DNA from 4 places in the Pseudoalteromonas sp. J2K-J979 genome. Region 1 is predicted to be linked to each of the others. Evidence: predicted binding sites of a transcription regulator. Region 1 holds the regulator's gene; each other region holds the start of a gene.
What was found. Region 1 encodes LexA, which represses DNA repair genes until DNA is damaged. Its sites were predicted from a motif close to TACTGTATNNNNATACAGTA; they were not measured.

Region 1 (7,672 bases):
TGAACAATGAGCCCTGTTTTATTCCAATCTGCAGGCATCAACTGAATAGCTTCCCACTTCAACTCCCCTAAACTTGCCTTATCTGCTAGGTAATTCAATGTCAGTTGCTTTTCGGATGCGCGATAATATTGCCACCTAGCAAGTCCACCACAAGATAAGGCTATTAATAAAGTGATTAATAGTGCTATAAATGAGAAGTGAAATGACTGATGAAGCAATCTTATATCCATAAACACCTTTGGAAAGCCCATGGTAATCAAGCTAATTATTATTTTGTTATTATTGTTTATTCTATTTAGTCTTTTTAAAGCACTGCTAATAATGATACGCGCCGATCCAAAAGCACCTTCAATGTCCAAATACCTAGGTCGGCGTGTATTTACATCTGTTTTAATTTTAGTCGGTATTTTAGCCGCGATATCTTTGGGTTGGATAAGCCCTAATCAAAATCCATTTATAAAACATAAACAAACACAAACAGACATAACCACACTACGTCCACAAAATGCCAATACCAAGCCGCAGCTTGGAAAGCAAAATGGTTCTCGCAAGTGAAGTGCCCCTTATAAATACGTAATAACACAATAAATAAAATGAGCGTACCTAGAGTTACATGCAAGCCATGAAAGCCTGTCAATAAAAAGAAGGTATTTCCATAAATACCCGCATCAAGAGTCAGCCCTAAGTCTTGATATGCATGAACATATTCTTCTATTTGTAAGCCTAAAAAAATCACACCTAATACAACCGTTAGAGCTAAAAAAAGTTTTAATTGAGTGCGATTGTCTTTTTCTAAAGCTTGATGAGCAAAATGAATCGTTATTGATGAAGTTAGTAAGATAATGGTATTTATCAATGGTAAACCTGTCCATGGCATTGCCTGAGTTGTCTCGCCTGCTGGCGTTGTCACTAAAGGCCAAACAGCCTCAAAAGTCGGCCAAAGTAGTTCATGGGTCATTGCATTATTACTGGCCCCACCCAACCAAGGGACTGACAATACTCGGGCGTAAAATAAAGCCCCAAAAAATGCAGCAAAAAACATCACCTCAGAAAAAATAAACCAACTCATACCTTGTCGGAAAGAGCGATCCATCTGTTTCGAATAAAGCCCAGAAGCAGACTCATCAATCACATTTTTAAACCAACCGTATAGCATGTAAATGATGGTCGCTATACCTACATATAGCAGATACTGAGTTAACCCTGACGCTTCTTCTTTTGTCGAATTGATGACCGTACTCGCTGCACCAAGCGCGATAAAAAACATCCCAACTGCACCGACTATCGGCCAATGGCTTTGTGATGGGACGTAATATGTTTCATATTCTGGTTTCATTCACAGTCTCCTTAGTTGAGGCAGTTACTGCTTGCTGAATTTGCTCGCTGATATCAAAAACAGTATAGGATAAAGTTATTTCTTCAAACTTGTGTGGTAACGCTGTATCAACATAAAACATAAGTGGAAGCTCCGCCATTTCACCTGCTGATAAGGGCTGTTGATTAAAACAAAAACACTCAATTTTATGGAGGTATTTAGCTGCTAAGCCTGGGGAGACTGATGGAACCGCCTGTAAAACACGATCTGTATCACTAATATTTTTAGCCTTAAATACAACCTTATGCATCGCTCCTGGTTGGACTGTAATTCGCTGAGTTTCAGCTGATACTTTAAATGGAGCAGAACCCTGAATATGAGTAATAAAGCCCACATCAACTAACCGTTTATTATCAATCTCCGCGCTTTGCTCTGCCTCTTCTAAAGACGGTTTGCCATTCAATCCAGTAATGTCACAAAACACGTCATATAGAGGGACGAGAGCAAATGCAAACGCAAACATTCCCGCACATGTAATCAGCAGCTTAAATAACAATTTATTATGTAAAGAAGCCATTATTTTATAACCGGAGGTTTATCAAACGTATGATACGGAGCTGGTGAAGGCACTTCCCATTCGAGTCCATGCGCACCCTCCCATACTCTCGCAGTCGCTTTTTCTCCCCCTTTAATACACTTAATCACAACCCATACAAACAGTAGCTGCGATAGACCAAAAGCAAAACCACCAATACTGATGATTGCATTAAAATCAGCAAATTGAAGAGCGTAATCAGGAATACGTCTTGGCATACCAGCTAGACCAACAAAGTGCATAGGAAAGAAAAGTACATTAACACTTATAAGTGAGAGCCAAAAATGCGCTTGTGCCCACCCTTGGTGATACATGTTGCCTGTCCATTTTGGCAGCCAATAATACGCAGCTGCCATGATAGAAAAAACAGCACCAGTTACGAGAACGTAATGGAAATGCGCAACAACAAAATAAGTATCATGATATTGAAAATCTGCAGGGGTGATTGCCAGCATCAAACCTGAAAACCCTCCTATTGTGAATAGCACAATAAAAGCGATACTAAACAACATCGGGATTTCGAAACTAATTGAACCACGCCACATAGTGGCGACCCAGTTAAAGACCTTAACACCTGTAGGTACCGATATCAGCATCGTGCTATACATAAAAAATAGCTCTCCAGCTAAAGGCATCCCCGTGGTAAACATATGGTGAGCCCATACAATGAAAGATAAAAACGCAATTGAGGCAGTTGCATAGACCATTGAAGCGTAGCCAAACAAAGGTTTACGAGAAAAAGTAGGAACAATGGAAGAGATAATACCAAAAGCGGGCAAAATCATAATATACACTTCTGGATGACCGAAAAACCAAAAGATATGTTGAAACATGACTGGGTCGCCGCCACCCATAGCATTAAAGAAGCTAGTCCCAAAATATTTATCCGTGAGAACCATTGTTACTGCTCCTGCTAAAACAGGCATCACAGCAATTAATAAAAAAGCAGTGATCAACCAAGTCCACACAAACAATGGTAATTTCATCCACGTCATGCCTGGAGCGCGCAAATTTACAATCGTCACAATGACATTAATCGCCCCCATGATAGAACTAATCCCCATAATGTGAACAGCAAACACAAAAAATGCTGTACTATCATTGCTATACGTTGTAGATAGAGGTGCGTAAAAGGTCCAACCGAAATTAGGTCCACCACCTTCCATAAAAAGTGACATGAGTAAAATAGAAAATGCAAAAGGGAGTATCCAGAAACTCCAGTTATTCATTCTAGGAAGCGCCATATCTGGTGCGCCAATCATCATTGGGATCATCCAATTTGCCAACCCCGTAAAAGCAGGCATCACAGCGCCAAAAACCATAATGAGTCCATGTACTGTTGTCATTTGGTTAAAAAAATCAGGTTCAACCAACTGTAATCCAGGCTGAAATAGTTCAGCTCGGATAACCATAGCCATCGCACCGCCGACTAAAAACATAACCAAAGAAAAGATAAGGTACAATGAGCCAATATCTTTGTGGTTTGTTGTAAATAGCCAACGCTTTATTCCACTTGGGGTAGCGTGAGAATCCGAATGTTCATGAGTAAGCGCGGTCATATTATTATTCTTCCTTCATTCTATTCTTTACGTCACTTGGCTGAACAAGATCCCCAGTATTATTTCCCCAGGCATTTCGCTCATAGGTAATAACGGCTGCAAGCTGTTTTAAAGAAAGTTGTTTTACGTAGGCTTGCATAGCCGTACCTGGTTTACCATGCAAAACTATGTCGATATGATCAATGATATCGCCCTTTGCTATAGGACTATCCTTGAGCGCAGGGAATACGCCACCTAGACCTAAACCGGTAACCTGATGACATGCTGCACAACTTGCGATATAAACTTGCTCGCCCAATGTCATTAACTCCTCTTCTGATAATGTCTGGTCTAATAGCTTCAGATCAGCTTGAGCTGCTTGCGCATTTTCTTTTTTCGCATTGTTAAGCCAAGAGTCAAAAGCATCTGGCTCGACGGCTTCGACCACCACTGGCATAAAGCCATGATCTTTCCCACAAAGTTCAGCACATTGACCTCTGTATATTCCAGGCTCGTTTACTCTAGTCCATGCTTCATTTATAAAACCTGGATTCGCATCTTTTTTAACAGCAAAATCAGGGACCCACCATGAGTGGATAACATCATCAGAAGTCATCAAAAAACGAACTTTGCGATTAGTTGGGATAACCAGTGGTTTATCGACTTCAAGTAAATAATTTTCAGTTTTAGTTATATGGTTATTAATTTGGTCTTGTGGTGTAGATAAAATGGAGTAAAAACTTAAGTCATGTTCGATATACTCATAGTGCCATTTCCACTGTGACCCCGTTATCTTGATGGTAATGTCAGCCTTAGATGTATCTTCCATCGCAATAAGGGTTTTCGTCGCAGGAATAGCCATTAAGATTAGAATCAAAAATGGAATGGCGGTCCATAATATTTCAACTTTGGTGCTTTCATGAAACTGTGAAGCAGTCACACCTTTAGACTTACGATGATTGAATAAGGCCCAAAACATAATAGAGAAGACAATAACTCCTATCACACAACAAATTATAAAAATTGTCATATGTAGGTTATAAACATTCTCGCTGATGTCAGTTACACCTGTAGTCATATTGTATTTGCTTTGTGCAAAAACATTAGACGATGTAACAAACATAACGAGCAAGGACATAAAGACCTTACCCATAACACACTCCTTTAGTGAAGAAATTTAAGCACGCCAAATTATTTCTTCATTATTATTATTAACTAGAATCCAATAGATGATTTTTCAATCAGCTGTAGTTGAAAACTAGTCAAGGATGGAGTGTTAAGCAAGAAAGGGGGTGAGAAATATAGCAATAAAAAATAAAGTGCGACAAGCGCACTAAAATAAATACAATTAAATCAGATTGTTAAATATAAATCGAAACAAAAATAACATTAACATCTTTTTTACATCCAATCAGCATTACGAATAACGCCAACCGCAAGCCCTTCAATATCAAGAGCTTCTTCAGACAAATCAACAATTATCGGATTGAACTCTTCGTTTTCAGCATGAAGGTAAACTTTTTTGCCCTTTTGCTCAAAACGCTTGACCGTCACATCCTCGCCGACACGAGCAACAACAACTTGGCCATTTAGTGCAACAGCACATCGATGAACGGCTAACAAATCACCATCCATAATACCAATATCTTTCATGCTCATCCCATCGACTCTTAACAAGAAGTCTGCGGCTGGTTTAAATAACATCGGATCAACTTGGTAATGACTTTCTACATGTTCTTGAGCCAAAATAGGTTCACCAGCAGCAACTTTACCAATTAGTGGTAAACCAAGTTGTTCAGGCTCATCATCTTCGACCAACCTTAAACCTCGACTTGCACCAGGCACCATTTCGATAAAGCCTTTTTTTGCAAGGGCTTTGAGGTGTTCCTCTGCTGCATTTGCACTTTTAAAGCCTAGCGTATTAGCTATTTCAGCGCGTGTAGGAGGCATGCCTGTATCTTTAATAAATACCTTTATTAGCTCTAGTATTTGAGCCTGACGTTTTGTAAGTGGACGCATACACTGGATTTCCATACAGTAAAGATAACTGTAATTATATACAGGGTAAATGAAAGCGCAATATATTATCGACTTTCTCAAACAGATAGTTAAAATAAAAACTCAGACAGCAAAAAGCCCGACTCATTGAGTCGGGCTTTTCTTAATAGGAGCCTGGCGATGTCCTACTCTCACATGGGTAATCCCACACTACCATCGGCGCTGTTTCGTTTCACTACTGAGTTCGGAATGGAGTCAGGTGGGTCCAAAACGCTATTGTCACCAAGCAAAATTTTGCCGCTTTACCGCTTTCGCCGTAAAACTAAATTCGGAAGGCTGATTTTAAAATTGTCTACTTCAGTCTATCTAACTTCTTGCTTATTTATCAGTGCTTCATACAAACCACTTTGGCGTTGTATGGTTAAGCCTCACGGGTAATTAGTATAGGTTAGCTTAACGCCTCGCAGCGCTTCCACATCCTACCTATCAACGTTGTAGTCTCCAACGGCCCTTTAGTGGAGTTAAACTCCAAGTGAGAACTCATCTCGAGGCTCGCTTCGCGCTTAGATGCTTTCAGCGCTTATCGATTCCGAACGTAGCTACCGGGCAGTGCCATTGGCATGACAACCCGAACACCAGCGGTTCGTCCACTCCGGTCCTCTCGTACTAGGAGCAGCCCCTCTCAATTCTCAAACGCCCACGGCAGATAGGGACCGAACTGTCTCACGACGTTCTAAACCCAGCTCGCGTACCACTTTAAATGGCGAACAGCCATACCCTTGGGACCGACTTCAGCCCCAGGATGTGATGAGCCGACATCGAGGTGCCAAACACCGCCGTCGATATGAACTCTTGGGCGGTATCAGCCTGTTATCCCCGGAGTACCTTTTATCCGTTGAGCGATGGCCCTTCCATTCAGAACCACCGGATCACTATGACCTACTTTCGTACCTGCTCGACTTGTCCGTCTCGCAGTTAAGCTTGCTTCTACCATTACACTAACCGTACGATGTCCGACCGTACTTAGCAAACCTTCGTGCTCCTCCGTTACTCTTTGGGAGGAGACCGCCCCAGTCAAACTACCCACCAGGCACTGTCCGCAACCCCGATTAGGGGCCTACGTTAGAACATCAAAACTACAAGGGTGGTATTTCAAGGACGACTCCACAACAACTAGCGTCGCTGCTTCAAAGTCTCCCACCTATCCTACACATGTAGGTTCAATGTTCAGTGCCAAGCTGTAGTAAAGGTTCACGGGGTCTTTCCGTCTAGCCGCGGGTACACAGCATCTTCACTGCGATTTCAATTTCACTGAGTCTCGGGTGGAGACAGCGTGGCCATGGTTACACCATTCGTGCAGGTCGGAACTTACCCGACAAGGAATTTCGCTACCTTAGGACCGTTATAGTTACGGCCGCCGTTTACCGGGGCTTCGATCAAGAGCTTCTCCGAAGATAACCCCATCAATTAACCTTCCGGCACCGGGCAGGTGTCACACCGTATACGTCATCTTTCGATTTTGCACAGTGCTGTGTTTTTAATAAACAGTCCCAGCCACCTGGTTACTGTGACTGCCAACAGCTTAAGGAGCAAGTCCTATCACCGTCAGCAGCGTACCTTCTCCCGAAGTTACGGTACTATTTTGCCTAGTTCCTTCACCCGAGTTCTCTCAAGCGCCTTAGTATTCTCTACCTGACCACCTGTGTCGGTTTGGGGTACGATTCAGCATGAACTGAAGCTTAGAGGATTTTCCTGGAAGTATGGCATCAACAACTTCACTACCGTAGTAGCTCGTCTCGTATCTCAGTCTTAAGAACCCGGATTTGCCTAAGTTCTCAACCTACTTACTTTCACATGGACAACCAACGCCATGCTTGCCTAGCCTGCTCCGTCTCCCCATCGCATTCATGCCGAGTACGGGAATATTAACCCGTTTCCCATCGACTACGCGTTTCCGCCTCGCCTTAGGGGTCGACTCACCCTACCCTGATTAACATGGGATAGGAACCCTTGGTCTTCCGGCGTGCGGGTTTTTCACCCGCATTATCGTTACTCATGTCAGCATTCGCACTTCTGATACCTCCAGCAAACCTCCCGGTTCACCTTCAACGGCTTACAGAACGCTCCCCTACCCCGCATACATAAGTACGCAGCCGCAGCTTCGGTGGTATGTTTAGCCCCGTTACATCTTCCGCGCAGACCGACTCGACCAGTGAGCTATTACGC
Region 2 (7,672 bases), 380 kb from region 1:
TGATTGATAATGTCACCCAAAATGTGTTTATTTCGCGCGATCAAATCATTAAATTAGCCAATCGACACTTTGGCATTGGTTTTGACCAATTGTTAATGGTCGAAGCTCCTTATGATCCAGATTTAGATTTCCACTATCGGATATTCAACGCCGATGGCAATGAAGTTGAGCAATGTGGTAACGGTGCCCGCTGTTTTGCTCGCTTTGTGCGGATGAAAGGCTTAACCAATCGGCATAAGGTGACGGTTTCGACTAAGTCTGGAAATATTACCCTGCATATTGAAAAAGATGGCTTAGTCAGTGTCAATATGGGTCACCCTAAGTTTGAACCTAGCGAGATTCCATTTAAAGCAACAAAACGTGAAACCACGTATATTTTCCGTGCAGGTGACCATACTGTGTTTTGTGGAGCAGTCTCGATGGGCAACCCACATTGCGTGCTACTGGTCGATGATATTGACACAGCGCCAGTTGAAACTTTAGGCCCAGCCCTAGAAAATCATGAACGCTTTACACAAAAAGCCAATATTGGTTTTATGCAAGTGATCTCACCTGAACATATCAAATTGCGAGTGTGGGAGCGCGGTGCAGGCGAAACTCTTGCTTGTGGCACGGGTGCGTGCGCAGCTGTGGTGATTGGTATTTTACAAAAAAAACTCGCCGCCCATGTGCGTGTTGACCTGCCTGGTGGCACGTTACAAGTGCGCTGGCAAGGAGAAGGGCATAGCGTGCGTATGACCGGACCTGCAGAGCATGTATTTGATGGACAAATCGCATTATGAGCCATTTAACCGCAAAAGAGGTGTCCGATTATTTAGTTTCACACCCTGATTTTCTAGTAGAGCACCCGCAACTACTCGATACGCTTAATATATACCACAGTGAAACGGGCTCTATATCGTTACAAGGGCATCAACACAAACGTCTAAAAGAACAACTACAACAGCAACAATTGCAGCTCGATACACTTACTTTGCATGCTCGTCGCAGTGAGCAAATTTATCAGGTGTTTAGTTCGTGTCATCGCCATTTAATGATGCATGATAACTTTGCTGACTTAGCCAATAATTTAGTCGCCCTCATCAGTGCGAACCTTGATATTTGCGAATGCAAATTGCTGCAATACCATGATGATTTAGCCAGTATTGTCACTCACCGCTTAAGTTCATCTCCTTGCTATTTAGGCCGTATTAACCAACAAGAACAAGCATTATTATTTGATCAAGAATGCCAGTCTGTCGCACTTTATTTGATTGGCGATACTCAAACGCCTTTGGCTGTCCTAGCGTTTGCGAGTAATGATCCGATCCACTTCGAACCGTCACAAGATAGCTTCTTTATTAATGAGTTTGTCAAAGCACTACACACTAAACTCGCTGACTTCGTATGAGTGAACCGCAAAGACTAAAGGCAAGTTGGCTCAATGGCATTGAGGTATTTATTCAATACCTCAAATATGAGAAAAATTACTCCAAACATACGCTGTTACAATATCGCTTACAACTTCAAGAAATCGGATGCTTCTTACAAGATAAGGCCGATAACTGGCTCACCGTCCAACCAGAACAACTCAGAGCCTATAGCATGAGTTTAAAAGCCCGCAATTTAAACGCTCGCACGATTAACTTAAAACTCTCATGTGTTCGCAGTTTTTACAAATATCTGCAAATCAAAAAAACTGAGCTAGTCAATCCAGCTCAGGGGATTCGAGGCCCAAAATTTCAACGCCCGCTTCCTAAAAATCTCGATGTGGATCAAATGCATCAACTCCTCGAAATGACTCCAGAAGATAGCTTAGGCTTTCGTGACAAAGCAATGATGGAATTAATGTACTCTTCAGGATTGCGAGTTAGCGAGTTGGTGAACGCAAACTTACAGGATGTAGACTTAGCTCTTGCTGAAATCCGTGTTTTAGGTAAAGGTAATAAAGAACGCATTTTACCGATAGGTCGTCAAGCTATCGAGGCCTTGCAGCAATGGCTACAATGTCGTGGGGAATTTGCGATGCCCGATGAGCAAGCTCTGTTCTTAAGTAAAAAGAAGTTACGCATTTCTACACGCCAAGTTCGCACTAGAATGAATCAGTGGGGTGCGAATCAAGGGATCAGCAGTCGTATTCACCCACATAAATTGCGCCACTCATTTGCATCCCACATGTTAGAATCAAGTGGCGATTTGCGTGCAGTGCAAGAGTTACTCGGGCACAGTAGCCTCTCAGCGACCCAAGTCTATACCCATTTAGATTTTCAACATTTAGCCAAGGTGTACGACAATACCCACCCTCGAGCTAAAAAAAATCGTTCTTAATCTAGCTTTCATATAAGGTTATGTATTGTGCAAATTTATAAGAAAATTAACCCAGTTAAAGTAATCAGCTTTGATTTAGACGATACCCTTTATAACAATCACCCAATAATCAAAGCCGCCGTCCAAGCGCAGCTCGATTACCTTAATGAATTGACATTATGGCAACAGCAACCAGCAAATTTTTGGGCGAAATGCCGCGATATCGTTGCTGAACATCAACCAGATATTGTGGATAATGTGACCTCATGGCGCCAACAAACCCTTAGGTTTGCTTTGCAAAAAATAGGATACACATTTCAAGACACAGAGCATCACGCAACACAAGCCTACCAAGCATTTGCCAATGCGCGTAGTCAAATTGTCGTCGATGAAACCGTGTTATCTTTGCTCACCCGACTAAAAAAACACTATAAAGTAATTGCCATCACGAATGGTAATGTTGATGTTGAGCTTTTTAACCTAAAGGGGATATTTGATTTAGTCTTAATGGCCGGTCGCGATGGTAAAGCGAAACCCGCCTCTGATTTATTTCAGCAAGCTGCCCAGCATTTTAACGTACCACTAAACAGTATTTTACATGTCGGTGATAGCCTTGATACCGATGTACAAGGTGCAAATAATGCGGGCTGTATGTCTGTCTGGTTAGATAACCAAGCAATCCAATACCAGTACAAAGGGCTAGCCCATATTTCAATTACAGATGTCTTAGCTTTAGAGATGATTGTTTAAACGTGCACAACAAAAATTATGGGAATAAATTAGGTTTATGTGTAAATCGTATTAAACTATAGGAATAATGACTTTATGTAGTGTGGTATAACATGGCAGGTGTTCTCGATTCCGTTAATCAACGTACCCAGCTAGTCGGTGAAAACCGTCTTGAGTTGCTCCTGTTTCACCTCCATGGTCGCAACCTATTTGCTTTAAACGTATTTAAAGTAAAAGAAGTCGTTAAATTACCAAAACTCAGCGTGTTGCCGAATGCTCACCCTAAAATCTCTGGAGTTGCGAATATTCGTAATGAATCAATTCCAGTGATTGATTTACGCCAGGCGATAAACCTGCCACCGATTGAACATGGCGACGACTGCAATTTAGTCATCACTGAATATAACCGAACCGTGCAAGGGTTTTTAGTCGGTAAAGTCGACCAAATTGTTAATATGACTTGGTCAAACATTATGCCGCCGCCATCCAGTATCGGTAAAAATCATTATCTAACCGCCCTCACCAAATTAGAGCGAAACGGTACTCAAGAATTAGTCTCTATTATCGATGTAGAAAAAGTGTTAGCGGAAATAGTCGAATACACAGTCGAAATTTCTGAAGGGATCTTAGATCCCGATATTGTTGATAAATTTGCGGGCCGAAAGGTATTACACGCTGACGACTCTCCAACAGCCAGACGCCAAGTCAAAGACACACTCTCCCAATTAGGGATTGAAATTATCCCCACTCAAAATGGTCAAGAAGCTTTTGATTTGTTGAAATCGTGGGCTGATGAAGGCATAGACGTTGAGAAAGAGTTTTTAATGGTAATCACGGATGCAGAGATGCCTGTTATGGATGGTTATCGCCTAACTTTTGAAATCCGCAATCACCCTAAACTAAAAAATCTATTTGTTGTGCTCAATACCTCTCTGAGTGGCAGTTTTAACGAAGCCATGGTCGAAAAAGTGGGGTGTAATGCCTTTTTATCTAAATTTCAGCCCGATAGGCTAGTTGAAACCGTTCAAAATCGCTTAAAACAAACTTTAAATGAGTAATCAATGACATTCCTTAAGTGATACCTTGTCAGGACTTCTTCGCTCATTAGGGCTTTCACTGGTAATCTTTTTTGCTCCTCCCTCACACAACTGTTCATAAAAACAGTATTTTATTTAGCCCATTAAAAACTCCTGTTATACTGCCAACACAAGAATTGAAAAAGGTATACTGATGGACGTTTCTGAATTACTCGATGGCTTAAATGATAAACAGCGCGATGCTGTTGCTGCGCCATTACAAAACATGCTGGTTCTCGCAGGTGCGGGCTCTGGCAAAACCCGAGTACTCGTCCATCGTATCGCTTGGTTGATGCAAGTTGAACATGCGTCACCCTACAGCATCTTTGCCGTCACATTTACCAATAAAGCAGCGAAAGAAATGCGCTCGCGCGTCGAAGAGACCATCAGCACTTCTGCTGGCGGGATGTGGATTGGCACTTTTCATGGCTTGTCACATCGTATTTTGCGTGCGCATCACCGTGAAGCCAACTTACCAGAGGCCTTTCAAATTCTCGATTCTGATGATCAACAACGCATGATCAAGCGCTTACTTAAAGCAATGAATATAGACGATAAAAAATGGCCACCCAAGCAAGTTTCTTGGTATATCAGTGCAAAAAAAGACGAAGGATTACGCCCCAAAGATATCAAAGCGTATGATATGAATGAGCAGATGTTTTTAAATATTTATACCGCTTATCAAGATGCGTGTGACCGCGCAGGTTTAGTCGATTTTGCTGAAATATTATTACGCTGTTACGAACTACTGAACACCCAACCGACGTTACTACGTCACTACCAACAGCGCTTTCCGCATATGCTGGTTGACGAATTCCAAGATACCAACACCATTCAATATGCTTGGCTGAAACTGCTCGCAGGCCAAGGTGGCAATGTCATGATAGTCGGTGATGACGATCAATCTATTTACGGTTGGCGCGGCGCAAAAATTGAGAACATTCGTCGCTTTTTAAGCGACTTTAATGCGCAAACGATTCGCCTTGAACAGAACTACCGCTCAACCAGTACCATACTGAAAGCTGCCAATGCACTTATCGCCAATAACTCTGAACGAATGGGCAAAAGCTTATGGACGGATGGCAATGAAGGCGAGCCAATTTCTATTTATGCTGCTTACAATGAGTTAGATGAAGCGCGCTTTATTGTCGGCAAGATCCGCTCTTGGCTCAATGCGGGCAATGCTTTACAAGACAGCGCCATTTTATATCGTAATAATGCGCAATCTCGAATTTTAGAAGAGGCTTTATTACAAGAAGGCTTAAAATATCGAATTTATGGCGGCATGCGCTTCTTCGAACGTCAAGAAATCAAAGATGCATTGTCTTACTTGCGCTTAATTGGAAATCGCCAAGACGATGCTGCTTTTGAGCGTATTATCAACACCCCAACCCGAGGTATTGGTGATCGTACACTAAGCTTAGTTCGCGACTGCGCACGTAATGAATCACTCCCCCTGTGGTACGCTGCGAAAACCCTGATAGAGCAAAAACACTTAACTGGCCGTGCAGCATCGGCGATTACTGCCTTTGTTAATTTAATCGAGCAAATAGAAGAAAACATTCAAGAACTCAATCTTGAAGAACAAGCGAAATACACCATTCATACCTCAGGCTTAATGGCCATGTATCAAGCCGAAAAAGGCGAAAAAGGTCGCGCTCGGATTGAAAACTTAGAAGAATTAATCAATGCTTGCGGTCAATTTGAACTCCCCGCCGAAGAAGAATTCGCCTCGCCTCTGACAGGGTTTTTATCTTATACCGCCTTAGAATCGGGAGAGGGCCAAGCTGAAGAGCACGAAGATGCCGTGCAAATGATGACGCTCCACTCCGCCAAAGGACTTGAATTTCCATTAGTATTTATGGCTGGCGTAGAAGAAGGAATGTTCCCATCACAACAAAGTAACGAAGAATCGGGTCGCCTCGAAGAAGAGCGCCGGCTTTGCTATGTTGGCATGACGCGGGCCATGGAAAAACTCTACATTAGCCATGCTGAAACACGACGACTCTACGGCCAAGAGAAATACCATAGTCCATCACGCTTTTTACGCGAAATACCAGAACAGTGCATTGAAGAAATCCGCATTAAAACTCAAGTAACACGCCCGCAAGCGAGCAATCGCTTTAGTTCGGCCATGAGTCATGCCGCTTTTGAAGATACAGGCTTTAATTTAGGCCAGCGTGTGCTTCATACTAAGTTTGGTGAAGGAACTGTCCTCAATTATGAAGGTACAGGTGCGCAATCACGCATTCAGGTTGCCTTTGATGATGTCGGTACTAAATGGCTGGTCACTGCTTACGCTAGGCTGCAGAGTTTGTAAATGCCGCTTAGTATTCAGATCAAAGACTACTTATCGCAGCTGGCGAATAACCGCCATCGACAACTATTAGTCATCACAGGTGAGCAAGATTGGGTTTACCAACATGCTCTCCAGTTTTGTGAAGATTATTTAAGTCTCCCGCTAGTTCTGAGTAATAATGCGTTGTTACAGCAGTCGATTTGGCCCGAGCATACCCATCAATTGCTTGGACAAGAGCATCAGCATGTTATTTACGATGGCTTTTCTGGTCTGAAACCAAATTTACTCGCCGCTGTATCAGGGACTGTCACTGCGGGTGGGTTATTGATACTTTTGCTTCCGCGCAACGCTGAATTAAAGACCTTTATCGACCCACATTTTTATTCATATCAATCTGCTGAACAGACTAATACAAATAGCAACTTTAACACTCGGTTAAGCCAACGACTAAACAGCTGTCAGTGCATGTTTTACGATCAGTATAATGGTCTGCGAATTCCTTCTATTTCTCCCCACCCCGATGAAGATCCGCTTAGCGAACAACAATCAGCACTATACACGCTACAAAAATATGCCCTAGGTCGTGCCAATCGCCCGGTATTATTAAGAGCCGATCGCGGCCGGGGGAAATCTGCGGCTTTGGGGATCACCGCAGCTACGTTAACAAGTAAGGGGAAACGCGTTATCATTTGCGCCGCCCAGAAACGCGCGGTGGAAACAACATTTAAGTTTTATAAACAGCAATTGTCATCTCTTGATAAGCAAGATCTTCCCTCTGCCAGGACATTGCAATTTATTCCGCCAGATCAATTATTTGAACATCACAACCAGATTGATATTTTACTCATAGATGAAGCAGCGTCTTTACCTGTGCCTTTTTTAATCAAAGTACTGCATACATTTAATCGAGTTATTTTTGCCACCACAGAACATGGTTATGAAGGATCAGGGCGAGGATTCACGCTTCGTTTTTGCCCCTACTTAACACAACACTTTCCAGCGGCTCATTTTATCTCATTCAGCCAGCCCATTCGGTTTGCTACTCAAGATCCACTTGAACAACACATCAATCAGTTGTTATGCCTCAATGCTGAACCTTCCGAGGTTCAAGTAAATGGTACGCCTCAGTTTTCATTAGTCTCCCAAAAACAATTGAGTCAAGATGAAGCCCTGCTCAAGCAAGTTTTTGCTTTACTCGTCATGGCTCATTACCAAACGACAGCCAATGACTTGCGCCATTTACTTGATGCATCAGGACTTAAGATATTTATCGCAACACTTC
Region 3 (7,672 bases), 910 kb from region 1:
TTATAATGTAACCGAAAACTTAGACTTCTCAGTTGATTACTACAGCTATGATATCGAAAACATTATTGATTCTGACACCCAGCACCTACTCAATACTAAAGGGCTTGATTCCACTGTAGTACAGCGTATTCCGACCGGAATTGCCGGTGATCCTGGTGAAATAGTACAGATTTTTGACCGTTTCCAAAACATTGGTGATTTATCGACGACTGGTCTTGACCTTGATTTGAAATACCGCTTACCAACGGAAATGGGCGATTTTAAATTCTCGTATATTTTAAACTACGTTCTCGACTTTAAAGATGAGCGTCCTGATGGGCAAGGTGGTAAACGTACCAACATCGCTGAAGGTGATTTTGAACAGCCACAATATCGTTGGACCGCAGGTGTTGACTGGTCTCAAAATGATATGAGTGCATACCTAGGGATTAACTTTATTGATTCATTTGAACAACAAGCAGCCGTTCAAAAAGAGGGAATGAGTGACGTTGATTCAATGATGACCGTTGACACATCATTTAATTATCACGGTATCGAAAATACAGTCTTTACTGTCGGTGTGACCAATTTACTCAATGAAGAACCTCCTTTTGCATACCATGATTTTATGGGCTTTGCGGTGAATGTTCATAGTGGCCAAGGTCGTTTTGCTTATTTGCAAGCAAGCTATAAGTTTTAATATCAATAGCAAGCCATACTGGTATGGCTGATATAAAAAAACCGCTTAACAGCGGTTTTTTTATATCTTAACGAAAACAAATGCTAAATAATTATAGCTCGCCTTCATTTTGAGATAGGTAAGCCGCAACACCTGCAGGGCTTGCGTCCATACCTTTTTTACCTTCAGTCCAACCAGCAGGACAAACTTCACCGTGCTCACTATGGAATGCTAGTGCATCAACCATACGTAGCATTTCGTCGATGTTACGACCAAGAGGTAAGTCGTTAACTACTTGATGACGCACGTTACCTGCTTCATCGATTAGGAAAGAACCACGGAATGCAACGCCTGCTTCTGGATGCTCCACGTCATATGCTTGACAGATTTCGTGTTTAACGTCAGCAACAAGTGCATATTTAACTGGACCAATACCACCTTCGTTAACAGGCGTGTTACGCCATGCATTATGAGAGAATTGTGAATCGATAGAAACACCAATAACTTCAACACCACGTTTTTGGAATTCTTCAAAACGCTTGTCAAAAGCAATTAGTTCAGATGGACAAACAAAAGTGAAATCTAGCGGGTAAAAGAAAATAACTGCTTTTTTACCTTTAATTGTTTCGTGAAGGTTATAGCTATCAACGATTTCGCCATTACCTAGTACTGCTGCAGCTGTAAAATCAGGAGCCTGACGGCCAACTAATACACCCATTGTATTCTCCAATAAATTGAAATGATTATCGATTAAGAGCTAAGCTCTTGTTGCTGTCATTATTATTGTGGCAAAAAAACAAAACCCAACCCCGATTTTAAAATTAAAACCAGTTAATAAGTTTTTAGACCAAACAATACCAACCATTCAGTGGTTTGATGCCGTTTAATTCATTTTATATCAAACGAATAACCAAGCACACAACTGAGGCAGTATCCTACTGAGCTAGTTACTTAAAAGACAATCGGATTTTACGATGGGTATGATTGAAAAAATAGAAGGAAAAAAGATAACTCCGTGTATAAACGAAAAAACCCTGCAATGCAGGGCTTTATAATGAAGCGTTAATTCGTTAGTCCATGATATTTTCAGGGATTGAATTGCGTAACTCGTGCCAAATTTGGCCCGAATTCAAACCATATTTACGCATTAAGAAAATCGCTTCATCAAATTTATTTTGCTCAGCTAATGCCATAAGATCTTTATAAAATTGGCGTGCTAAGTCACGAGTGCGAACGTCTGAAAAGTAATGCTGCGCAATTTTAGAATACAATCCGCGAAAGCCATTCAGTGTTAACACATAAATCGGGTTACCACACGCTGATGCCAACTCGTGATGCATACGGTAGTCGTACTCTGCTAGTGCTTGTGGTGTATCTTCAATCTCTTCACTACGCTTTAGGATTTCAATGACTTTTTCAGGATTGTTTTTAATCGCTGCACGAGTATAAATAGCACTTATGTTTGTTCGTGCAGACAAAAGCTGATCAATCAGGTCTGGCATTTTATCTTCATCTAGTCGAGCTAATGTTTCGAGAATATTAAGGCCAGAGGTTTCCCAGAAGTCATTGACTCGTGTTGGCTTACCATGCTGAATTGTTAACCAGCCATCCCTCGCTAGACGCTGTAAAACTTCTCTTAAAGTGGTACGTGTGACGCCGATTAATTCTGAAAGCTCCCTCTCTGCTGGCAAAATAGAACCAGGAGGAAACTCACCATTCCAAATTGATTCAACTATGTATTCTTCAGCAAATCCGGCAGGGCTTTTCGCTTTGAAAATTCTCATCAACATCCCACTTTTAATAATTATATGCTACTTCATCAAAGACTGATTGTACCAGATGAGGCGTAACTAACAAGAAAATGTATCAAGATATCGTGACTCTGAATCTTTTAATAAAAGTAGATAAGTGTTCACTTTTGTTTAAGCACATAGTTTTAATTGACTTCACTCGCACTTGCTAGCAGATTTTATCTGCTCACATAAAATCAGTGATTAAACACAGCTACTTTTTTCATTATAAGGTCTCAATATTCCTTCAATTTATGTTGAATTGTAGCCCTTTCATACATGTTGGTTCTTTTAACTCTTTAGTTTACGTCGTGGCTTTTACACATCTTATCTGAAACACACTTCCACTATCTGTTATAAGTATGGTTTAATCAGCAGATTAAATTAATAGACATCGGATGGGTTTGCCCCACCCTTAAAAACTCTTTCTACAAACAGGTTATAAATGAATTTTATTGCATCTCTTCCAACTTCTCGGGCTGCATGGTTGTCACTGGCCGCGACCGCTTTTATACTCGAAATATCAGCATTATTTTTCCAGTATTTCTTGAATCTAGCTCCCTGTATCATGTGTATTTACCAACGCACCGCAGTGCTAGGGTTAGTGTTCTGCGCGATAACAGCAATTAACCCTCATAATCTCTTGCTGCGCGTGTTTGGGTACCTGTGCTGGGCTATTTCAGCTTTTTGGGGATGGAGTATTGCCAATGAGCATATCGCCATGCAAGAAAATACTAACCCGTTTGCTTTTAGCTGCGAGATAGTGCCTAACTTCCCAAGCTTTATGCCTCTACATCAATGGATACCAAGCTTTTTTGAAGCGACAGGTGACTGCGGTGAAATTAGCTGGTCTTTTTTAGGGATGAGTATGCCTGGATGGATGCAAATAATTTTTGGCCTTTATAGTAGCGCGTTTGTTTTGGTGCTAATGACTCGATTTTTTATTAAAAAATCAGTTTAAGGAGAAGAAATGATTTTTTTCACATCTCGGAATATTCCTGAACTCAAAGGGTTGAGATATACAGAACGCGCTGAAATTATCAAACTCGCGCAAGGAAATTTAACCACACCTCAAAAGACGGTGTTAAATATTATTAAATTACTATTTCTAACACCTTTGTTTTTATTGTTAGCAAATATAGAGAGTTGGTGGCTATTACTTTATTTGTTTATTTTAGTGATTAGCTACCCAATCGTGACCAATCCTATAACCTTTTATTTTATTAGACACACCCTCGAGGGTGCAAAAGATGAGTATTTCAAACTGACTCAATAAATTTAAGAAAAGGGCTGGAGACAGCCCTTTTATCCATTAAAACTTCACTTTCCCTTCTAATTTTGCAATCGCTTTATCACCAATCCCTTTCACATTTTTCAACTCTGTAAGAGATGTAAATTCACCAAATTGATCGCGATAAGCAATAATAGCTGCAGCTTTAGATTTACCAACTCCAGGTAACACTTCAAGTTCCTTCGCGCTGGCTTTATTTACATTAATTAAACCTTCTTGGCTGATTGCCGTATCAGGATTAATCACAATTTCCTCACCTGCAATCACGACAGGGCTCAACATTGCGAATGTAAATATAACTAAGAATAAAGATGTCATTAACTTCATTGTATTTCCTCCTTGATGTCCACCATGGACTGACTGTCAGCTCATTTAGCTAACATATTAACTAAAGAACATGGTCATAAATTTGTCAAAAGGAAGTGATATGGAGAAATTGCTCACGCAAGTGTACAATTAAATGAAGCTGTTAAAATTTTACACTTGAAAAAAAACACCAATAAAGTTACTGTATAAAAAAACAGTACTCTTAGGAGAGAATCATGGCCGTTGTTGTCAAATATGTTGTAGAAAGAAATGGAGTAGAGCGGATGACTTTTACAAGTAAAAAAGATGCTGATGCTTATGACAAAATGCTTGATATTGCAGAGTCTTTAGAATCAATTCTTTCAACAATCGATGTCCCCTTAAGTGAACAACAAGTGGAGTCTCTTGCACTCGAAATGGCCAAAGATAAAGATAATATTATTAATGCCCTAAAAGGTATTAGCAAAACTGCAACTAAAACGACTAAAGGCAAAAGTGAGTCTTCAGGGAAAATTGCAGAGATAAAACAAGCAGGATAAAGCGGGTTACCCCGCTTTTACAATCACACTCATTTTAAAACTTCGGCTACAGCCTTCGAGAAGTAATCGATATTTGTTTGGCTTATTCCTGCCACATTGACTCGGCTTGAACCCACAATATAAATACCAAACTCCTTTTGTAAACGGTCAATTTGTTCTTTATTAATACCTAAGAAAGAAAACATACCATGCTGGTGTTTGATAAATGAAAAATCTTGATCTGTCTGTTTATTTAAAGAATCAACAATTAAGTTACGTAGACCATTTATACGATCACGCATTTCGGCTAACTCTTCATGCCAAAGTGAGGTTAATTCTGTACTACCTAAAATAGTATCAACTATCGCTGCGCCATGTGCAGGTGGCATCGAATAAATACTGCGTACAACGCTCAACAAAACAGAATTAGCAATATCTGCAATAGCCGGAGTTTGTGAAATAATTGAACAGGCACCAATACGCTCTCTGTATAAGCCAAAGTTTTTCGAACAAGATGAACAAATAATCAACTCATCAACTTTATCAGCTAATAATCGAAGGCCAGCAGCGTCATCATCAAGACCTGTGCCAAATCCTTGGTATGCAATATCAACCAAAGGTGTAAAGCCTACTTCTGCAGCAATATCAGCAACAATTTCCCACTGCGCCTGATTTAAGTCCATTCCACTTGGGTTATGGCAGCAAGCATGTAATAAAACGACATCACCCTTAGGGATTTGCTTTAAGGTTTCAACCATTTCATCAAACAATAACCCTTTATTCTCATAATCGTAATAAGGATACTCTTTGACTGTTAAACCTGCAGCTTCAAATAAGCTAATATGATTGGCCCAAGTAGGAGTGGTAACCCACACTGTCGCTTTTGGATTACAACGAACAATAAATTCTGCTGCAACACGTAATGCCCCCGTGCCACCAGGTGCTTGCGCTGTTCTTACACGATTCGCTAGTAATGCACGATGCTCGCCTAAAAGTTGCTGTTCAATTTTACTACAAAAACCAAGATCACCCGCTAAGCCGATATATGACTTCGACGTTTCATTTTCTAAACGAAATGCTTCTGCTTTTTTCACAGCTTTTAGAACAGGTGTATTCCCTAGTTCATCTTTATACACGCCTACACCCAAATCAATTTTGTTTGGATTTGTATCTTGGCGATAAGCGGCCATTAAACCTAAAATAGGATCGGTTGGTAACGGTTTCAAAATCGAAAACATTGCTGGTATCTCTTTACTCGGGGTTAATAAAATACTAGCTTAACATAAACTCATCTTTTGTAAGCTAGCTTTAAATGGATATTTATTCTCTACTACTTTCAATCACTTTACTGCTAATTAAGTAGATATTTTGGGATAATAAGACATGCAGCAATTAACAATGCACGCTGCTCATCATCAAAAAAGTGTAATTTGAATGCTTCGGCATCAATAATCCCTAGTAATTGATTATCTTCATTGAGTATTGGTAAACAAGACTCAGCCAGTACTTTAGGATCACATGTATAATACTCCCCCCCCTCAGATAGATAGGCAGGAATATCGTTGATTACGCGGGCTTGTTTCGACAGCCCTACTTTGACGTTATTGCTCAAAGCGGCAAATACTGAATTCAAAGGAAAACAAGCTCGACTTTCTGCGCCAAAATAAGCTAGCTTGACTAACTGCTCTTGTTCATCATGCGTAACTTTTTGATAAATTCCAAACCAATCAACCTGCGACTCCTTCACAACGCAATCTACGATTGTTTGCAAACTATTAAGGCGTTTAAGATTCAGACTATCTGCAATATTGACTATTGAACTCAACTCAAACGGCTCAGCTTGTAAGTGCCCGAATAGACTACAACTCCCACCTTCTCCCAATTCAGGAACGTAAAAACTAAGTGGGGCTTGAGTATCTTGTGCATGTTCACTCAGATATGTTTGAATAAGCTCGATTTTGCTTTCGATTAATGAAACCGGGCATTCAAGCCCTGAAATTGTTAAATATGAAGAAATCATTTAGCCATCAATACATCTAAAAATAGAGAATTGATACTATCATGGCAAAATAGGAAAAAGTAGCAAACAGATCGCTTAATTATTAATTAACTGATAACGAATCGTTATGGTATTTCCAATCTCGTTATAAGTGACTTCTTTGGCAATTTCAGCCATCAACCCTACCCCCCTACCATGTTCATGTTCATTATCAGTGCTGGTCAACTGGGTTGCTTTTTTAAAGCCTTTACCTGAGTCTGTAACAATTAATTTGATTTCTTTTTCTTGTGGTTCATAGATAGCGTTTAAGCTGATTTCACCACTACTTAACGCTTCTAATCGCTGTGCTCTCAACTCATAAAACAGTATAAAACCATCATCTTGATTTTTTAAGTTTGAATCTAACTCTAATAAACCATGATCAACGGCATTATTATAAGCCTCAGAAAGTAAAAGAAATAAATTTGAGCGATGCTCAGATGCCCCTTCAATACTTGATATTAAATTAACCATTTGAATCACAGGATCAGTGGTTTTTAGTAAACTCGCATCAAGGCTTAATGAAAATGATACTGGAATATCACAATAGATTTGTTCTTTTGGCTTTGAAAGAGGACTCGGCTTGCAATGCAATAAAGCTAAGCTCAAATCATCTTGTTGAGCGACATCTCCACTAAACTCCTTGACTGCATCAACAATTTCTAAAATACCCGCTTGCTCAGAACTAGCGATGACGTCAAGCACTCGGTCTTCACCAAAGTAATCATCATTTCGATCTGCAGCCTCAATGATGCCATCAGTAAACACTAAAATACGATCTGTATTTTCAACCTCAAAATGGACGATATCTCGCTCAAACTCATGATCATCTAATATACCCAATGCCATGTGTTGTGACTCAAGTACGCGTTTAACTAGACCACTTTGATTAAGAACATAACAGTCTGGCAACCCACCTAACCACGCTGAAAAGCTCCGCCCACTGCTACTCAATTCAATAATCGTTGCTGCACAAAACATATGCTCAGGCAACAACTGTGTAAGTACTGTATTGAGTTCTGCTGCGATATCACCGACAGATAGACCTTTATGCGCCATCGTATAGAAGAC
Region 4 (7,672 bases), 1.7 Mb from region 1:
GCGTAAGCACGATCAGAAACGATGCGTCCACGCGGTGTACGTTGAATAAAACCTTGTTGGATTAAGTAAGGTTCAAGCACATCTTCAATTGTTTCTCGTTCTTCACCTATGGCCGCAGCGATATTATCGAGCCCAACAGGGCCCCCCATAAACTTTTCAATAATCGCTAAGAGATATTTACGATCCATAAAGTCAAAACCATGTTTGTCTACATCGACCATATCAAGGGCTAAACTAGCGATCTCTTGATTGACATCACCATCGGCTTTTACTTGCGCATAATCACGAACACGTCGTAGTAATCGGTTTGCAATTCTCGGCGTCCCCCGTGAGCGCATTGCTATCTCAATGGCTCCTTGTTCATCCAAATGCAAATTTAAATATTGTGCCGAGCGTTTCACAATACTTGATAAGTCAGCAACTGAATAAAACTCCAAACGCTGGACAATCCCAAAACGATCTCTGAGGGGCGACGTTAACGAGCCTGCACGTGTTGTCGCACCAATTAAGGTAAATGGTGGTAAATCGAGTTTAATTGAGCGTGCTGCTGGGCCTTCACCAATCATGATATCGAGTTGATAATCTTCCATGGCCGGATACAATATTTCTTCAATATGGGGACTCAACCGATGGATCTCATCAATGAACAATACATCGTGTGGCTCTAAATTAGTTAGCATCGCGGCTAAATCCCCAGCTTTTTCAAGTACAGGTCCTGAGGTGGTTTTAATGCTCACCCCTAACTCGTTTGCGACTATGTTAGCTAAGGTCGTCTTCCCAAGCCCTGGAGGCCCAAAGATTAAAAGATGATCAAGTGCTTCTTCCCGCGAGTTTGCGGCTTGAATAAAAATCTCCATTTGCCCTTTAACATGGGGTTGGCCTGTGTAGTCAGCCAGCATTTTAGGGCGAATTGCCCGATCAATAATATCTTCATTGGCTAATTCACTTGGCGCAATTAAACGATCTGCTTCTATCATGGGATTCTCTTGTTCAATTTACAGCATCGATTTCAATGCTTCGCGGATCAAGACCTCAGAGGTTTTGCCCGGGGCGCGCAATGCTTTAACGGTCTTTTCTGCTTGAGCTTGTTTATACCCTAAGGCAACCAGTGCCGCAATGGCATCATCTTGTGCATTATCTTGACTTGATGGGGTTGATTGCATTTCAAGTACCAATTCTTTACTTGAATCACTGAACAAATCCATGCCCCAATCTTTCAGACGATCTTTCATTTCAAGTACCAAACGTTCGGCCGTTTTTTTACCGACACCAGGTAGCTTTACTAAAGTCGTGGCATCTTCATTGAGTACACATTGCACAAATTGCTCTGCAGACATCCCCGATAAAATCGCTAAGCCTAATTTAGGCCCTACGCCATTGGCTTTTAATAATTCACGAAATAAAGCACGTTCAGTTTTATGGTTAAATCCATACAATAACTGCGCATCTTCACGAACCACAAAGTGAGTATATAAAGTTGCTTGTTCACCTTCTTTAGGCAAGTGATAAAAACACGTCATTGGTAAACTAATTTCATAACCAACACCGTTTACATCAAGTAGAATTTGTGGCGGCTGCTTTTCAATTAATAGCCCGCTTAATCGTCCAATCATTATTGTATTACCTTAATCTGCCGCGTACTGTTTTTTTCGCTTTTCCGGCAAGTTTTATTAAATTTTGTTCAGAGTGGCCATGACACATAGCAATAGCCAACGCATCGGCGGCATCGGCTTGCGGCATACTTGGCAAAGCAAGCAAGGTTTTGACCATGTGCTGCACTTGCTTTTTATCTGCGCCACCATTGCCCACCACAGCTTGTTTTACTTGGCGCGCAGAATATTCGCTTACCATCAAGTCACTCATTGTTGCCGCGACAATTGCAGCACCACGAGCCTGACCTAACTTTAATGCCGAATCAGGGTTATGAGCCATGAACACTTGTTCTATAGCGAATGTATCAGGCTGGTATTGCTCAATTATTTGACTCACGCCCAAATAGATCGTCTTGAGTCGCTCCGCTAGTAGTTTTTCACCTAAACGAATACAGCCACTGGCAATATAGGAATATTTTGCACCTTGAAATTCAACTAAACCATAGCCCGTTAAACGTGAGCCGGGATCGATCCCTAAAATAATGGCCAAACAGCACTCCATAACGTTGTAGCTTATGTCGCCATAATGCCTTACAACTGTATAAATTACCAGTGCACTTTATTTGAATTAGCTTTTTTGCAATAAAAAAGCGGCCAATGGCCGCTTAATTCTAAAAAGAAACAGTTACTCTTTTTCTTTTACTGCAATAGCAAGTTCAGTCAACGAATCAGGGTTCGCTTTGCTTGGTGCATTGGTTAATAAACAACTGGCTTGAGTCGTTTTAGGGAATGCAATAACGTCGCGAATGTTTTCAGTGCCACACAACAGCATCACGAGGCGATCTAGGCCAAATGCTAACCCTGCATGTGGCGGTGTGCCATATTTTAGAGCATCAAGTAAAAAGCCAAATTTATCTTGTTGTTCTTTTGCATCAATACCTAGAATCCGAAATGCCGCTTCTTGCATATCGCCATTATAAATACGAACTGAGCCACCACCGACTTCATAGCCATTTAATACCATATCGTATGCATCTGAAATCGCACCAGCTGGGGCTGCTTCTAATTCAGCCGCAGAAATGCCTTTTGGTGCAGTAAACGGATGGTGTACAGCATGTAATGTGCCTTCGTCATCTTCTTCAAACATTGGGAAATCAACAACCCAAAGTGGCGCCCAAGCATTTAAGTCAGTGAGCTCAAGATCTAAGCCAATTTTCAAGCGCAATGCCCCCATTGCTTCGTTCACAACATTTTTCTTATCTGCGCCGAATAGAATGATGTCACCCGCGTTTGCTTGCGTACGTGCTAAAAGTTGCTCGACAATTTCAGGTGGTAGAAATTTAGCAACGGGTGATTGTACACCTTCAGCACCTTGTGCCGGATCGTTGACTTTCATCCATGCTAAGCCTTTAGCGCCATAGATACCGATAAACTTGGTATAATCATCAAGTTGTTTACGTGAAAGCGCCGCACCACCAGGTACTGTTAATACAGCGACACGGCCTTTTTCGTCATTGGCAGGACCTGAAAAGACTTTAAATTCAACGTCTTTCATTAAATCAGCAACGTCTATCAATTCAAGCGGATTACGTAAATCGGGTTTGTCTGAACCAAAACGAGTCATCGCTTCAGCATAAGGCATCACTGGAAACGCCCCTAGGTCTACTTCAAGTAATGATTGCCACATTTCACGAACGAGCCTTTCTGTCACCTCACGCACTTGATCAGATGTCATGAATGAGGTTTCAATATCTATTTGCGTAAATTCAGGTTGGCGATCAGCACGTAAATCTTCATCACGGAAACATTTAACGATTTGGTAATAGCGATCAAACCCTGACATCATCAACAATTGCTTAAATAATTGTGGTGATTGCGGTAACGCGTAGAAACTGCCTTTATGAACACGACTAGGCACTAAATAATCACGTGCACCTTCTGGCGTAGCTTTAGTTAACACTGGTGTTTCAATGTCTAAAAAGCCTTGTTCATCTAAGAAGCGACGTACAAAACTGCTAGCTCTAGCGCGAAGCTTAATGCGATCACTCATTTCTAAACGGCGTAGGTCTAAATAACGATATTTTAAGCGCATTTCTTCTGAATTTTGCTGATTAAAATCAAGTGGTAACGGCTCAGAGCGATTAATAATTTCAAGGCCTTGCCCTAAGATTTCGACTTCACCCGTTGCCATATCGCTATTAATTTGGCTTTGTGGACGAGCGCGAACAATACCCGTTACTTTGACACAAAATTCATTACGTAATTGATTGGCAATATCCATTAAGCCCGCAACTTCTGGGTCAAATACCACTTGGACTAACCCTTCACGGTCACGTAAATCGATAAAAATAAGGCCACCTAAATCGCGGCGTTTGTTGATCCAACCACAAAGCTCAACCGTTTGTTCTACATGTGTATTATTTAGCTGTCCGCAATATATAGAGCGCATATTTATCCTGTGTATGTCACCTCAAGCCACAGTTTTTGGCGAGGTAACTCGATTCATTTAACAAATTAATCGCCAATTATATAAAAATCACAGTTAATGTCATCACGGGATGCACAATCTAAGCAATTATTTTTAAACACGGTGAATTTTTCATATCGAGATATGCATATACTTCGCCTTGCTGTAACAGCTTTGTTATTATTTTCCTTTATTTATTCGGTGATTAAATTGTTATGCTTTATTTAGGTTGCCCACAATGGGGCTCTTCGCATTGGCGCGGGCGATTTTTTAGTGCAGATTGTAAAAATGCCGACATGCTGCACCAATACAGTCAAATATTTAATTCTGTCGAAGGGAATACAAGCTTTTATGCCGACCCCACCCCAGAAACATTACAGCGCTGGCTCAAAGCCGTCGGTCCTGATTTTCGTTTTACCTTTAAAGTACCGAAACGAATATCTCATGATGCAGCCTTACAGCATATTGATGCAGAGTTTGCGAAATGGTGTCATTTATTCAGCCCTTTATTTTCGCAAATAGGCAGTGTGATGTTGCAGTTGCCCAGTCAATTCGCTCCATATCATTTACCTTTACTCGAAAATTTTTTGAAGCAAGTACCTGATCAGTTGCCTCTTAGTGTGGAGGTGAGGCACTTAGATTTTTTCAAAAAAGACGACAATGAGACACACCTTAATCAATTGCTTATTAAGTACAAGGTTGATCGCGTAATGATGGATACCCGGCCGCTTTTTAATGAACCCGCAACGACTGCTGCAATTATTGATGCACAACAAAAGAAACCCCGTGTGCCCTTGCATGTCATTAGTACAGCCAGCACCCCTATTATCCGTTTTGTAGGCTGTAGTCAGTTAGAAAATAACCGTACTTTTTATCAACCTTGGTTAAACAAAATAAAACACTGGCTCGATGAAGGTAAAACACCCTATGTATTTTTTCATACGGCTGACAATCATGACTCCCCTTTGCTCGCCAGACAATTTATGCAAGATCTTCAGCTGCCTCACCCTGTATTAGCGCCTTTTCCTGCTGAAAAACAAATGCAGCAAAACAGCCTTTTTTAGCGCTACTTTGGCCGTAAAATTTGGTAAACTTTGATTTTTACAGGGGTATAATTAATGAGTGACAAGCAGTACTTTTCAGGTTATCCACCAGCGATTCAACAACAAGTTAGTCAATTGATTGAACAAGGCAAGCTAAAGCAATATTTATTAAATAAGTATCCTAGCGCTCATCAAATCACCTCTGATAAGGCATTGTTTCATTATACAAATGAATTAAAACAGCGCTATTTGAAAAATACGCCTGTGATCAATAAAGCGCTGTATAAAAAGCAAAAAGATCTAGTCAAAAATGCACTCGGCACCCATACATTCAGCAGCAAAAATCACGGTGGAAAACTCAAAATCGCTCATGAAATTGCCATCGCAATGCAATTAAAACATGCTCCTGAGCCACTTTTAAAAGTGCTAATAGTACATGAATTAGCCCACTTTAAAGAAAAAGATCATAACAAAGCATTTTATAATTTATGTGAGCATATGCTGCCGCAATACCATCAGCTTGAACTCGACTTACGTTTGTTTATTTACCAGTGTGAATTTTTTGAAGGGTTATATTAAAAATAAGGCGCATCCAGCGCCCAAAATCTAAGCTTACAGCCCCAAATCGGCCATAAAATCATCATCAATATCTGTCGGTTCAGTTGCTTTGGCTGACTTGCTTTCTTGCTGCTTTTTAGTTTCAGCAATAATGGTATCAGGATCTTCATCTTCGACGATGTCAAAGTCATGCAGTTTTATAAACTCTGTTTTATCCATCGCCAATTCTAGATAAAAGATATTTTGGTTACCCGTCGTAAAGGTGACACGACGCGCTTGTGGACGATCCATATTAGTATCAACTGAGATTTGCACTTGTTTATTGATTGCCATCATTTTTGGCTGATTTTGGGTAATTGAGGTATGTAATTGAGAGCGTACTTTACCAGTAAAATCACCCACAATCTGATTCATGAGTTCTCCCATAACATTGGAGACATCATCCGAAAGGTGACTATGAGCGATTTCCGATTCTGGCATGCCCATATTTCGCATATAATCACCGTAAATCTCCATAGCAGCTTGTGATGTGAAGTTAGTAATGACCAACCCAGTAAACCCTCCATCAAATAACACAAAACAACCAATGTCAGGTCGCATACAGGTGCGTGTGATTTTTTGTACCATGGCGGAATAACCTATTTCATTGCCACTGGCAGAGGATAAAACTTCCGTCACGGAATTACATAATGTTGATAAGATGGCTTCTGTGCTAATTACTTTATTTTTCGTCATTTTTTTCACTCTTAGAAAGACTTATTCTTAGTATAGAAGTGATAATTTTTTTTGCCGAACTTAACGTCATCACAATTTAACACTGACGAACGCGATGAAAATGCGTAAAATACGCCAATTATTGATGGATAGGTACAATAGCGTGAGCAATAAAGACAACATTTATGCCACCACGCAGGCTGTAGAAGATTTTACTTTTGATGCCAAAGTGGTTGAGGTTTTCCCTGATATGATCCAGCGCTCAGTGCCTGGTTACGCCACAATTGTCAGTACAATGGGTAAATTAGCAGGGCAATTTGCACAAAATAACTCAAACTTGTATGACTTAGGCTGTTCATTGGGGGCGGTTACTTTATCAATGCGCCGCAATATTGATAAAGAAAACTGTGCCATTATCGGAATTGATAACTCCGCCGCGATGGTTGAACGTTGTAAGCTGCATTTAGGTGGTTTTCGCTCGCACGTCCCAGTAGATATTCGTTTAGGTGACATCACAGCTGCTCAAATCGAGAACGCGTCGGTCGTCGCTCTGAATTTTACTTTACAATTCATCCCACTAGAAAAGCGCGAAGCATTACTGACAAAAATTTATCAAGGCCTAAAACCTGGTGGCGTGTTATTACTCAGCGAAAAGTTTCGTGGGAATGACGAACAAGCTGATTCATTATTGATTGACTTACACCACGACTTTAAACGTGCCAACGGCTATTCCGAGTTAGAAATAAGCCAAAAGCGCACTGCAATTGAAAACGTGATGCGACCTGAATCACTTGCGCAACACTTGACTCGCTTGCAAACGATTGGATTTAATCAAACACAAGTTTGGTATCAGTGTTTTAATTTTTGCTCAATGATCGCGATAAAATAGAAGAGAAAGTATGAACAATTGGTTTAATCAATTTTACGGCCAAATTGCCGAATCTCCGCTAAGTGCTTGGCTCGAAACCCTACCCGCTCAATTGGCACATTGGCAAAAAGAAGCGGCACATGGTGATTTACCTAAATGGCAAAAAGCACTCAAAAACTTGCCTGTGTCAACCACTAGCCATATTAATATTACTTCTAAAGTCGAATTTGGGTTTGAAGATGAGCTCTCTGATGGCCAAAAAAAGCAAATGGTGCACCTTTTAAAAGGGTTAATGCCGTGGCGAAAAGGGCCCTTTACCCTCCATGGCGTCGAAATTGATACCGAATGGCGCAGCGATTGGAAATGGGATCGGTTAGTTGAGCATATATCACCCTTGACCGATCGCACTGTGCTCGATATCGGCTGTGGA

Region 2: the regulator LexA is predicted to act here: its motif matches at 4,162-4,181, upstream of uvrD (DNA helicase II).
Region 3: the regulator LexA is predicted to act here: its motif matches at 4,246-4,265, upstream of AC3KVK_RS11225 (YebG family protein).
Region 4: the regulator LexA is predicted to act here: its motif matches at 2,188-2,207, upstream of ruvC (crossover junction endodeoxyribonuclease RuvC).

The regions. Positions count from the first base shown of each region.
Region 1 is NZ_CM200281.1:3,324,435-3,332,106, forward strand. Features, by position in the region: gene AC3KVK_RS15195 (SURF1 family protein) at 1-359, opposite strand, end outside; gene AC3KVK_RS15200 (DUF2909 domain-containing protein) at 250-555, shown strand; gene AC3KVK_RS15205 (cytochrome c oxidase subunit 3) at 455-1,336, opposite strand; gene AC3KVK_RS15210 (cytochrome c oxidase assembly protein) at 1,320-1,892, opposite strand; gene ctaD (cytochrome c oxidase subunit I) at 1,892-3,469, opposite strand; gene coxB (cytochrome c oxidase subunit II) at 3,474-4,601, opposite strand; gene lexA (transcriptional repressor LexA) at 4,850-5,467, opposite strand; rRNA gene rrf (5S ribosomal RNA) at 5,619-5,733, opposite strand; rRNA gene AC3KVK_RS15235 (23S ribosomal RNA) at 5,864-7,672, opposite strand, start outside.
Region 2 is NZ_CM200281.1:83,049-90,720, reverse strand. Features, by position in the region: gene dapF (diaminopimelate epimerase) at 1-782, shown strand, start outside; gene AC3KVK_RS00410 (DUF484 family protein) at 779-1,390, shown strand; gene xerC (tyrosine recombinase XerC) at 1,387-2,307, shown strand; gene AC3KVK_RS00400 (HAD-IA family hydrolase) at 2,332-3,036, shown strand; gene AC3KVK_RS00395 (chemotaxis protein CheV) at 3,129-4,073, shown strand; gene uvrD (DNA helicase II) at 4,246-6,411, shown strand; gene AC3KVK_RS00385 (tRNA(Met) cytidine acetyltransferase TmcA) at 6,412-7,672, shown strand, end outside.
Region 3 is NZ_CM200281.1:2,419,098-2,426,769, forward strand. Features, by position in the region: gene AC3KVK_RS11195 (TonB-dependent receptor plug domain-containing protein) at 1-679, shown strand, start outside; gene AC3KVK_RS11200 (peroxiredoxin C) at 771-1,376, opposite strand; gene fadR (fatty acid metabolism transcriptional regulator FadR) at 1,729-2,442, opposite strand; gene dsbB (disulfide bond formation protein DsbB) at 2,894-3,409, shown strand; gene AC3KVK_RS11215 (DUF6170 family protein) at 3,419-3,724, shown strand; gene AC3KVK_RS11220 (ComEA family DNA-binding protein) at 3,761-4,066, opposite strand; gene AC3KVK_RS11225 (YebG family protein) at 4,282-4,584, shown strand; gene AC3KVK_RS11230 (amino acid aminotransferase) at 4,614-5,801, opposite strand; gene AC3KVK_RS11235 (GAF domain-containing protein) at 5,915-6,583, opposite strand; gene AC3KVK_RS11240 (ATP-binding SpoIIE family protein phosphatase) at 6,659-7,672, opposite strand, start outside.
Region 4 is NZ_CM200281.1:1,377,257-1,384,928, reverse strand. Features, by position in the region: gene ruvB (Holliday junction branch migration DNA helicase RuvB) at 1-977, opposite strand, end outside; gene ruvA (Holliday junction branch migration protein RuvA) at 996-1,613, opposite strand; gene ruvC (crossover junction endodeoxyribonuclease RuvC) at 1,621-2,142, opposite strand; gene aspS (aspartate--tRNA ligase) at 2,278-4,041, opposite strand; gene AC3KVK_RS06440 (DUF72 domain-containing protein) at 4,275-5,123, shown strand; gene AC3KVK_RS06435 (M48 metallopeptidase family protein) at 5,178-5,681, shown strand; gene AC3KVK_RS06430 (DUF3334 family protein) at 5,715-6,395, opposite strand; gene cmoA (carboxy-S-adenosyl-L-methionine synthase CmoA) at 6,538-7,263, shown strand; gene cmoB (tRNA 5-methoxyuridine(34)/uridine 5-oxyacetic acid(34) synthase CmoB) at 7,274-7,672, shown strand, end outside.